DNA from 2 places in the Hahella sp. CR1 genome. Region 2 is predicted to be linked to the other one. Evidence: predicted binding sites of a transcription regulator. Region 2 holds the regulator's gene; the other holds the start of a gene.
The links. The regulator LexA, encoded in region 2, represses DNA repair genes until DNA is damaged. The targets are predictions, from matches to a motif close to TACTGTNTANNTANACAGTA.
Positions count from the first base shown of each region.

Region 1: recA (recombinase RecA) is a predicted target of LexA. The motif match lies at 1,970-1,989, and genes of this name have one in related genera.

Region 1 is NZ_JAPELK010000004.1:115,591-120,016, forward strand. It holds gene mutS (DNA mismatch repair protein MutS) at 1-1,294, opposite strand, end outside; gene ONV78_RS11130 (CinA family protein) at 1,438-1,929, shown strand; gene recA (recombinase RecA) at 2,046-3,083, shown strand; gene ONV78_RS11140 (fibronectin type III domain-containing protein) at 3,231-3,713, opposite strand; gene ONV78_RS11145 (hypothetical protein) at 4,025-4,204, shown strand; gene ONV78_RS11150 (SirB2 family protein) at 4,219-4,426, opposite strand, start outside.
Region 2 is NZ_JAPELK010000017.1:102,716-107,141, reverse strand. It holds partial or broken gene ONV78_RS28355 (collagenase) at 1-854, opposite strand, end outside; partial or broken gene ONV78_RS28350 (NAD(P)H-dependent oxidoreductase) at 1,097-1,678, opposite strand; gene lexA (transcriptional repressor LexA) at 1,933-2,535, shown strand; gene ONV78_RS28340 (hypothetical protein) at 2,581-2,826, opposite strand; gene ONV78_RS28335 (DUF6586 family protein) at 2,985-3,443, opposite strand; gene ONV78_RS28330 (DUF1329 domain-containing protein) at 3,998-4,426, shown strand, end outside.

The DNA.
Region 1 (4,426 bases), on a different contig from region 2:
CCTGGCAAAGCACGCCGCCATCGCGAATAACGACAGGAGGGTTTTCTTCTATGGCGCGGGTGAGAAGGTCTGCGATGTCTGGAAACTCACTGATTTGTTTGGCCAGACGATGCAGGTGAGCGTCACTTAGCTCCTCCATCTGCTTTTGCAAATCAGGCAGGAGCGTCAGCGTATCCCGCAAGCGGGCGAGATCACGAGGGCGCGCTGAGCGTAACGCGACTCGAGACAGAATGCGTTCGCTATCGCCAATCTGTTTGAGCGTTTCGTGTAATGCTTCGAACTGATAGCCTTCCAACAGCTCTTTAATTGCGTTTTGACGCTGACGCACCTCTTCCTGGCTGCGCAATGGACGATTCAGCCAACGACGCAACATACGGCTGCCCATGGCGGTGGCGGACTTGTCCATGACCCATGCCAGCGTGTGCCGGGAATCTCCCGCCAGATTAACGTCAATTTCAAGGTTTCTGCGGCTGGCGGCGTCAAGAATGATGGAGTCTTCGCGCCGCTCCCGAATCATTGTGCGAATATGGGGAAGCTGAGAGCGCTGCGTCTCTTGGGCATACTGAAACAGGCAGCCGGCGGCTTCTATGGCGACGCTCATGCCTTCGCAATCGAATCCAGCCAGGTCTTTAGTGCGAAACTGCTGGCATAGCAGGCGCTGGGCCGTTTCCTGTTCAAAGTACCAGGGGGGCTGCTTTTGCACGCCTGTGTAGTTTTCCAATAGCGTCAGAAAAGGGAACTGTTCGCTGACCAGAATCTCAGCGGGTCGCAGGCGTTGCAGTTCACTGGCTAACGCTTCGGCTCCGCGCACTTCCTGGATCAAAAAGCGACCGCCGGCGATATCCAGCGTGGCCAGGCCGAATAAATCCTTATAAGCGCTTATCGCTAATAGTAAGTTGTCCGACTTCTCTTCTAGAAAGGCTTCATCGCTGAGCGTGCCCGGCGTGACGACTCTGACGACCTTGCGTTCTACAGGCCCTTTGCTGGTGGCCGGGTCGCCAACCTGCTCGCAGATGACGACGGATTCGCCAAGACGAACCAAGCGGCCGATATATCCCTCTGCGGCATGGAAGGGAACGCCCGCCATGGGAATGGGCTGTCCGCCGGACTGGCCTCTCTGAGTCAAGGTGATATCCAGCAGCTCCGCGGCGCGGCGGGCGTCTTCGTAGAACAGCTCATAGAAGTCGCCCATTCTATAGAATACGAGCTGATGAGGATGTTTCGCCTTGATGCCAAGATACTGTTGCATCATTGGCGTGTGTTGGGGTTTGATTGCGGATTCAATAGCGGACATGACAGAACAAAAGGATTGTGTAATTTTATGAATGAAGGCGGGATTGTAAGGGAAAGCCATGGCCTTAATAAAGGAGGCCGATCATTGTCCCGGAGCGTAATGCGCGCCCTTCCTGTATTTAAATTGGGGTTGATGGTGACGGAATGAACGATGAGATCAAGAGTCTGGCGGCGCGTTTAGGCGTAATCCTGAGTGAGAGGAGCCTGAAGGTGACGACAGCGGAATCTTGTACCGGCGGTGGAATCGCCTATGCGATTACCTCCGTTGCGGGTAGTTCGAATTGGTTTGAGGAAGGCGTGGTCACATACTCCAATGACGCCAAGCAGTCGCGCTTACAAGTGTCGTCGGAGGCCCTGATGCGATATGGCGCAGTTAGCGAAGAGGTTGTGAAAGAGATGACGCTTGGCGCCTTGCAGCTAGCGCAAGCGCAGCTTGCTATCGCTGTGAGCGGAATAGCGGGCCCTGGAGGCGGAACCGCAGAGAAGCCCGTTGGGCTGGTCTGGGTTGCATGGAGATTTCGGGACCTGGTTGTGGCGCGGAGCTTTCATTTTTCTGGAGACAGGGAGCAGGTGCGGCTGCAATCCGTTGCTGAGGGATTGCGGGGGGCGATAGCGATGCTGGAAAGCAATTTGTAGAAAATTTAAGCGTGACTTTGTCCGTCGGCTTGTGGAATAATGCTGTCAATTTATACAGTAATTCTGGGTTGGAATAACAACTCGTACCGGTTAAATGAAATAAAGGGTGTTTAAGAATGGATGACAATCGTAAGAAGGCGTTGACGGCCGCTTTATCACAAATTGAGCGTCAGTTTGGTAAAGGCGCAGTTATGCGGATGGGCGAGCAGCCGAGAGAAATTATTCCTTCCGTTTCTACTGGCTCGCTTGGACTGGATATCGCACTTGGCATAGGCGGCCTGCCATACGGACGTATTGTCGAGATCTATGGACCTGAGAGTTCCGGTAAAACCACTTTGACTTTGCAGGTGATCGCAGAAGCGCAGCGTCAGGGCAAGACCTGTGCGTTCGTTGATGCTGAGCATGCGCTGGACCCTATTTACGCAGAGAAGCTTGGCGTTAATATCGATCAATTGCTGGTTTCTCAGCCCGATACGGGCGAGCAGGCTCTGGAAATCGCCGATATGCTCGTACGCTCCGGCGCGGTTGACGTCATCATTATCGACTCCGTTGCTGCACTAACGCCGAAAGCGGAGATCGAAGGCGAAATGGGAGATTCCCATGTTGGTCTGCAAGCCCGTTTGATGTCTCAGGCGCTGAGAAAGTTGACCGGCAGCGTTAAGCAAGCGAATTGCTTGATGATCTTCATTAACCAGATTCGTATGAAAATCGGTGTAATGTTCGGATCGCCAGAGACCACTACTGGCGGTAACGCGCTTAAGTTCTATGCTTCCGTCCGTCTTGATATTCGCCGCGTCGGCTCTGTGAAAGAGGGGGAAGAAGTCGTTGGTAACGAGACTCGCGTGAAAGTGGTGAAAAACAAAGTGTCTCCTCCTTTTAGACAGGCGGATTTTCAGATCATGTACGGACGTGGTATTTACCGCACCGGAGAGATTATCGATCTGGGCGTGAAGGAAGGCTTTGTTGATAAGTCTGGCGCATGGTATAGCTACAAAGGCGACAAGATCGGTCAAGGTAAAGCGAACTCCTCAAGATATCTGGAAGAGCACCCTGAGATTGCGATAGAAATCGAAACTGCGATCAGAGATAAATTGATGCCGAAGATGCCAGCCAAAGAGAAAGAAGCGCCCGTCGCTCCAGTTGAGGCTGAATAAGGCCAGATCTTCCTAGAGCGTATTTGCTCAATACAAAATATAAGGGCGGCCTTTTAGCCGCCCTTATTGCGTTTCCTTGTCCATATTCCTTCTCTCTATTTTTCCGTATCGAGTATTGTCCTTGGTCGGATGGGTTGTTGATAGGCGTTAAAGGATCTTCTTGGTCATAATCTTGGAAGGTTCGCTTTCCATCCCGTTTATATCCAGAACCGTGACAGCGAAATAGTGAACGCCTTTTTCCAGGTTGGAAAACGCATACTCAAATTGCTGGTCCCCAACTTCGACGTATTTCCAGTCATTGTCTGATTCATGCTGGTGGTACACGCGGTAGCCTTCTAATTCATATAGCTCGATTTCGCTGCCGTCTTCACGAGTATAAGGTGGTTCCCAGATGATAAACGCACTACGGGCGTAGTTCGTTGATTGCTTCGCTGCGGCGATTTGGGGAGTATTCCCGTCGATACTGGAAGAGTCGCTCCCAGATCCTCCACCACCGCCACACCCGGTTAAGACAGCGCTTGCCAGAGTGAAGCTAAAAATAGCGGTGATGGATCTACAATTTGATTTGGCGCGGTGAAAAATACTTTTTAAGTATGAAAGGGCTTTGACCTCAAAGTTAACTTGATTCAAATCATTCCCCTATTAGTAGAGTTAGAGTTATAAGTTGACGTTATAAACAGATAACGCCCCGCGCTCTTAGTCAGGATTCGTGCCAATAATGACGGGATGTTGGTAATTTGTTTAAAAAACAAAGAGTTATGCTTTTTGTTTATCTCTTTCTGGATTTGGACTATTGTGAAAAGGGTTGCCTTTTTCTTACCAGAACGCCGGTATTTGAAATTATTGTTATAAATTTCAAATAGTTAGATTGTCTGCAATTGGCGACAGTGATTGTAGAATCGAAAATATAACTTGAGCTGTTGTGGAGAGGGAGAACGAATATGAAGTGGGTCGTATTGCTAGCTATCGTGGTCGCGGTCGTGATTTGGGTGGTTAATAGTCGGAAACGAAACCCTGTGAGCGATCCTGAAGTCAAAGAGCTTGACCAGAAGCGTTATTACGTGACGCCACCTAAGCCGGGTGACCTAGAACCCGAGGATAAAAGCGGCACGCAATACTAATTTGGCGGAAGGTTTTAAAACGGTAATGGCCAGCTGCTTTTAGTCAGTGCGGCCATGACGACATAGGCGAACGCCATATAAGCGCCAAGTCCGAACAGGATGCGAGTCCCTTTTGTCTTGCCTCTCTTGAGCGCGAACACGCCTAACGCAATATAAATGATTAACCCCACCACTTTTGCGGTGAGCCATCCATTATAGAAAGGGTATTGCTGGAGCTTGAGT
Region 2 (4,426 bases):
GTATCATCCCGTATCGTTTTATACTGCAGAAAGCGCCCGAGCTCTTTGACGGCATTCATCAATAGATACTCCCGGCTGCCTACCAACCACGAATCTTTATCAACAATGAAGCGATAAAGCGCGTTGGGAATCTGCGCATCATGAGAGGCGATGTCGACAAAGGCGTCATTGTCATGGCCTTTATAGTAGATATTGAAAAGCTCGTTTAACGCTAAATCATAACGCTCATTGGCGTCGGTCAGCGGGCCCAGTTTCTCTAACCAGGCGACGGACTCATTGACAACCGCTCCCTGACTATCAGAACTGTTTACCAGTTTAAAAGACAGCTCCGTCAATCGCGCGCGATCTGCTCCAATGGCGCCTTGCAGAGCATTATTGGTCACTTGAACGACGACTACCGCAACCTGTTTCTGCAACGCCTTTCCATATAGCTTCTTCTTACGCGGGCGGTTTCTTTCCAGCACATATCCCACATGCAGATATTGAATGAGGTTCGTCAGTTCATAGATATTATCGTCTTGAAAATAAGATGATTCTGAAGTGGCCGCTTGCGCCACGACTGACATGTTGGCTTCCGAGAATATATTGAGAAGAGCTTGTTCCTCCATGAAGACCAAGTCCCTCACACAATAATGATCCATTCCCCATATGGCCAGAACAAATTCGTCACCCGAGAGCCCCGAAAGACCATTCAAATAGCAGTCAGGCTTACTCTCTTCCTTGTAGTATGATTCGTCCTCTTTTGCTCGACTGTATGCCGGCAGCGGTGGAGGCAATTCTGATAACTTTTCCGGCTGCTCCGAGTTGTGTCGAAAATACTTAAAAAGCTCCCCACCGCCCTTTGACCATGTCATTGCGCTGACAGTGAGAATAAGAAAGACAACGCCAACCACAAAGGGGGCTCTAAACCATCTGTTCGCTGGCGCCATGACGATTCCTGAAGAGATTTACAACTGATATGAAAAGTACGCTGCGGATCATGAGCTTTACCGCACGGGCCATGAAGATATACCGATAGAAGTTATCGGTCTGTCTAAGAAAAGCATCAAATTGTATCAAAGCCACCAAGCAGATAAGGCAATGACTAAACCAAAGGCTATATCGCTTTACCGCCGTACCTGCGCATTCTATCCAGCCAGTGTTTTCGGGACCGCGAATCAGAATCCTCCACCGCGCCAATCAGCGACGCCTGGACCGGCGAAACGCCACAAATACCCAAGATATTACGTTTTAGACTTTTTAAACTATGCGAACGATAAAACCAGCGATAGACAAACGCAGGCATCCCCATCGTTACGACAATACGCGCTCTGCGCCCTTTCAATAGCCTTTTGGGCCACTTATCGCCACCGCTTACAGCAAACCCCGGCCGCAGCGTCTGCTCCAGGAATGCTTTTAATATCGCAGGAAGATCTCCCATCCATAGCGGATAAACAATAAACAGACATTCGGCCCATTGGATTTCTTTCTGCGCAGCGATAATCGATTCCGGCGGCGGTTGTTCTTCAAACTCCTGCTTTGAACGCAACTAGGGAAAATTCATTGTCGCCACCGCCAGCCTACGCACCTCATGCCCCGCCGCCTCCGCGCCGTCTGCATACGCGTCAGCCAAGGCATGACAATACCGGCCTCCCCGTGGATCAGGGTGTCCCTGAATAATCAAAATACGCGAACCCATAGGCTGCTCCCTGAGAGACTAACCATCTGTTTTATATTTTTCTCGATTAACCAAGACGGGCATTTGTTGCTGATCAATATTCAACAGCTTTACTTGATAAGCGGTCCGCCATGAGAGTTTTCATCTTAAACCTCAGTCACTTAGACATTTTTTCTTTACTTGCCCAATCCATTACTGTATACATAAACAGACATGGATAAACATATAGTATACACAGAATTTTATCAGACCTTTTAGGGTCCCCGGAGGGTGGAGTGATTAAGCTAACCAAGCGCCAGGAGCAGGTTTTACAACTGATTCGCGAGCATATTGAGGAAACGGGTTATCCACCTACCCGGGCGGAAATTTCCAATCGTCTGGGGTTTCGCTCCGCTAACGCTGCGGAAGAGCACCTGAAAGCTCTGGCGAAGAAAGGCGCTATCGAGATGGTTCCCGGCGCCTCTCGCGGCATCAGGTTGCCAGCGACGGAAACGCAAAATCAGGGGATTCCAATTGTCGGTCAGGTTGCAGCGGGCTACCCCATTCTGGCCCAGGAAAATATTGAAGAGTATTGCGAACTGCCTCCATCCTTCTTTACTCCTTCCGCCGATTATTTTCTTCGTGTCAAAGGCATGAGCATGAAGGACGTGGGAATACTCGACGGTGATTTACTGGCGGTGCATCGCACGACCGATATCCACAACGGGCAAATTGTGGTTGCGCGTATTGGCGATGAAGTGACCGTAAAGCGCTTTCAGCGTCAAAAAAACAAAGTGCTTTTATTGCCGGAAAACGAAGAGTTTGAGCCAATTGAAGTGAATCTGTCACAACAACCGCTGGACATCGAAGGACTGGGCGTCGGCGTTATTCGCCGCTAACAGGGAACGAAGCGCCGACTGCCCTTGTATGGGCAGCCGGGGCCTTTAGTGTACGGTTTTCGGCTTTTCTTCCGCCTCAGACTGACGAATCGCCTCTTCCCGCATATCTCCTACCAATTTAATCGCCGCATTAATCATTGCATGCGCAACAGCTGCGTCATTTTCCGCCAGATATGCCTTGGCTTCCTGACCGAAGCTGATTTTCACCAAATGTTCGCTTCCGCCTCCCATGGGTTGCAAAGCGAAATCGCCATTCGGCAATTGAACAATTTCAAAGAAGCTTGATGCCATTTCCAAATCTCCTACTCGTAAGTTCTCACTGAAATGTTTTCCATCGTCCCAACACCCGGGAGCGAACAAATCAGAAAACTAGCCACAGGCGCCTCATTCATTTTCCTAAGCTGTTATCAGTCGAGGCCTGAGAGGGTTTCTTTCATTCAAGCTTACCTCTACCACTCAAAACTGTGCTCTCTCATCTCGTTGATGAACGCCTGCATGGACTCCAGTATCACCACTAACTCCATCACATATGGAGCTGACGTGGCGGCGATAATATTTTCATTTTGCGGCGTTTCATTTTTTCGGGGGCGAGATATTTCCCCAAATTGTTTCAGCAGTTGAGCCAGCCAGGAATCGGGTTGAGCCGCCGCCAGCTTCATGCTGATTACTTCTGGCGATTCAACTTCCAACTGTCCTTCCAAGTCAGCGAGCGTCTCAATTTTAACTTTGATGCGACGCTGCTCCGCAAGCTCATTCAAGAAGCCGACATATGCCTGCTGCAGAAAACGCAAAGCCGCCCGTCCGGCGCATTGCTTTTCCGCCACCGTTGAGGGTGCATCCCTCCACTGCAACTGCAGCTTGGCGAAAAACAGGTTTTCATTAACATAAGTCAGCCACTTATCGGACATACCTTAACTCATCAACAATTGCTCTTTGTTAGTGTATAGGTTTTTAACCATAAGTTCTTTAATAAAAAATTCCCCTCCGGACTATTTCCTGAGGCGCAATTCCGATTCGTTTAGACGCCTAAATTTCCTACCATTGCCACCTAAATCCGACTCAGGTTTCCGTAAAAATGGCGACAATCTATCAGCAGCCCCTTTCTCATAGCTTAGCACCCGATCCTCAGGCTCGCCCCTTACACAAGTTAACGTTCAGCAGCAACCCGCCATAAACGCTAACAAAGGCGCTAGTGAGAAAACTAGAATAATATTTTAGACTGCTATAATTTTGTCCAGGGAGAGAAAGTAAGGGAACTGTCTGTTACTTCTAGAAAGAGAGTGAGAAAGACATGGCTTATAGCCGTAACGCAAGAAAAAATATAAATAACGCACTGGTATTACTCGTATTTTCACTAATCGCGCAAAACGCCCCAGCTAAGGCGCCGCCAGATCAGGTTGCACGTTTGGACCGGGATCTCACGCCGCTTGGCGCCGAGAGGGCTGGTAGCGAAGGGGGTGAAGTGCCCTCTTGGGATGGAGGCATTAAGCAGCCGCCTGCGAATTACAATCCAGACAAATGGCATGCTGACCCTTTCGATGCGGACGTTCCACGCTTCATCATTAACGCCAGCAATGCACAGGATTATTCAGACAAACTGACCGAAGGCCACAAGGCTCTGCTGCAGAAGTATCCAAGCGATTACATTCTGAAAGTGTATCCCAGCCGCCGCAGCGCGTCTTACCCTGACCACGTCTACGCAGCCCTTAAGCAGAACGCCGCGAAAGCGGAACTAATGCCTCGTGGAACAGGCGTTAAAGGATCGCTGATCACCAGTCCATTTCCGATCCCCAATCAGGGAGTGGAGATTATCTGGAACCATATCCTGCGCTACCGGGGTGAAGAGGCTTCATTTCGTTCTTCGTTCGCCGCCACACTTCCAGACGGTTCT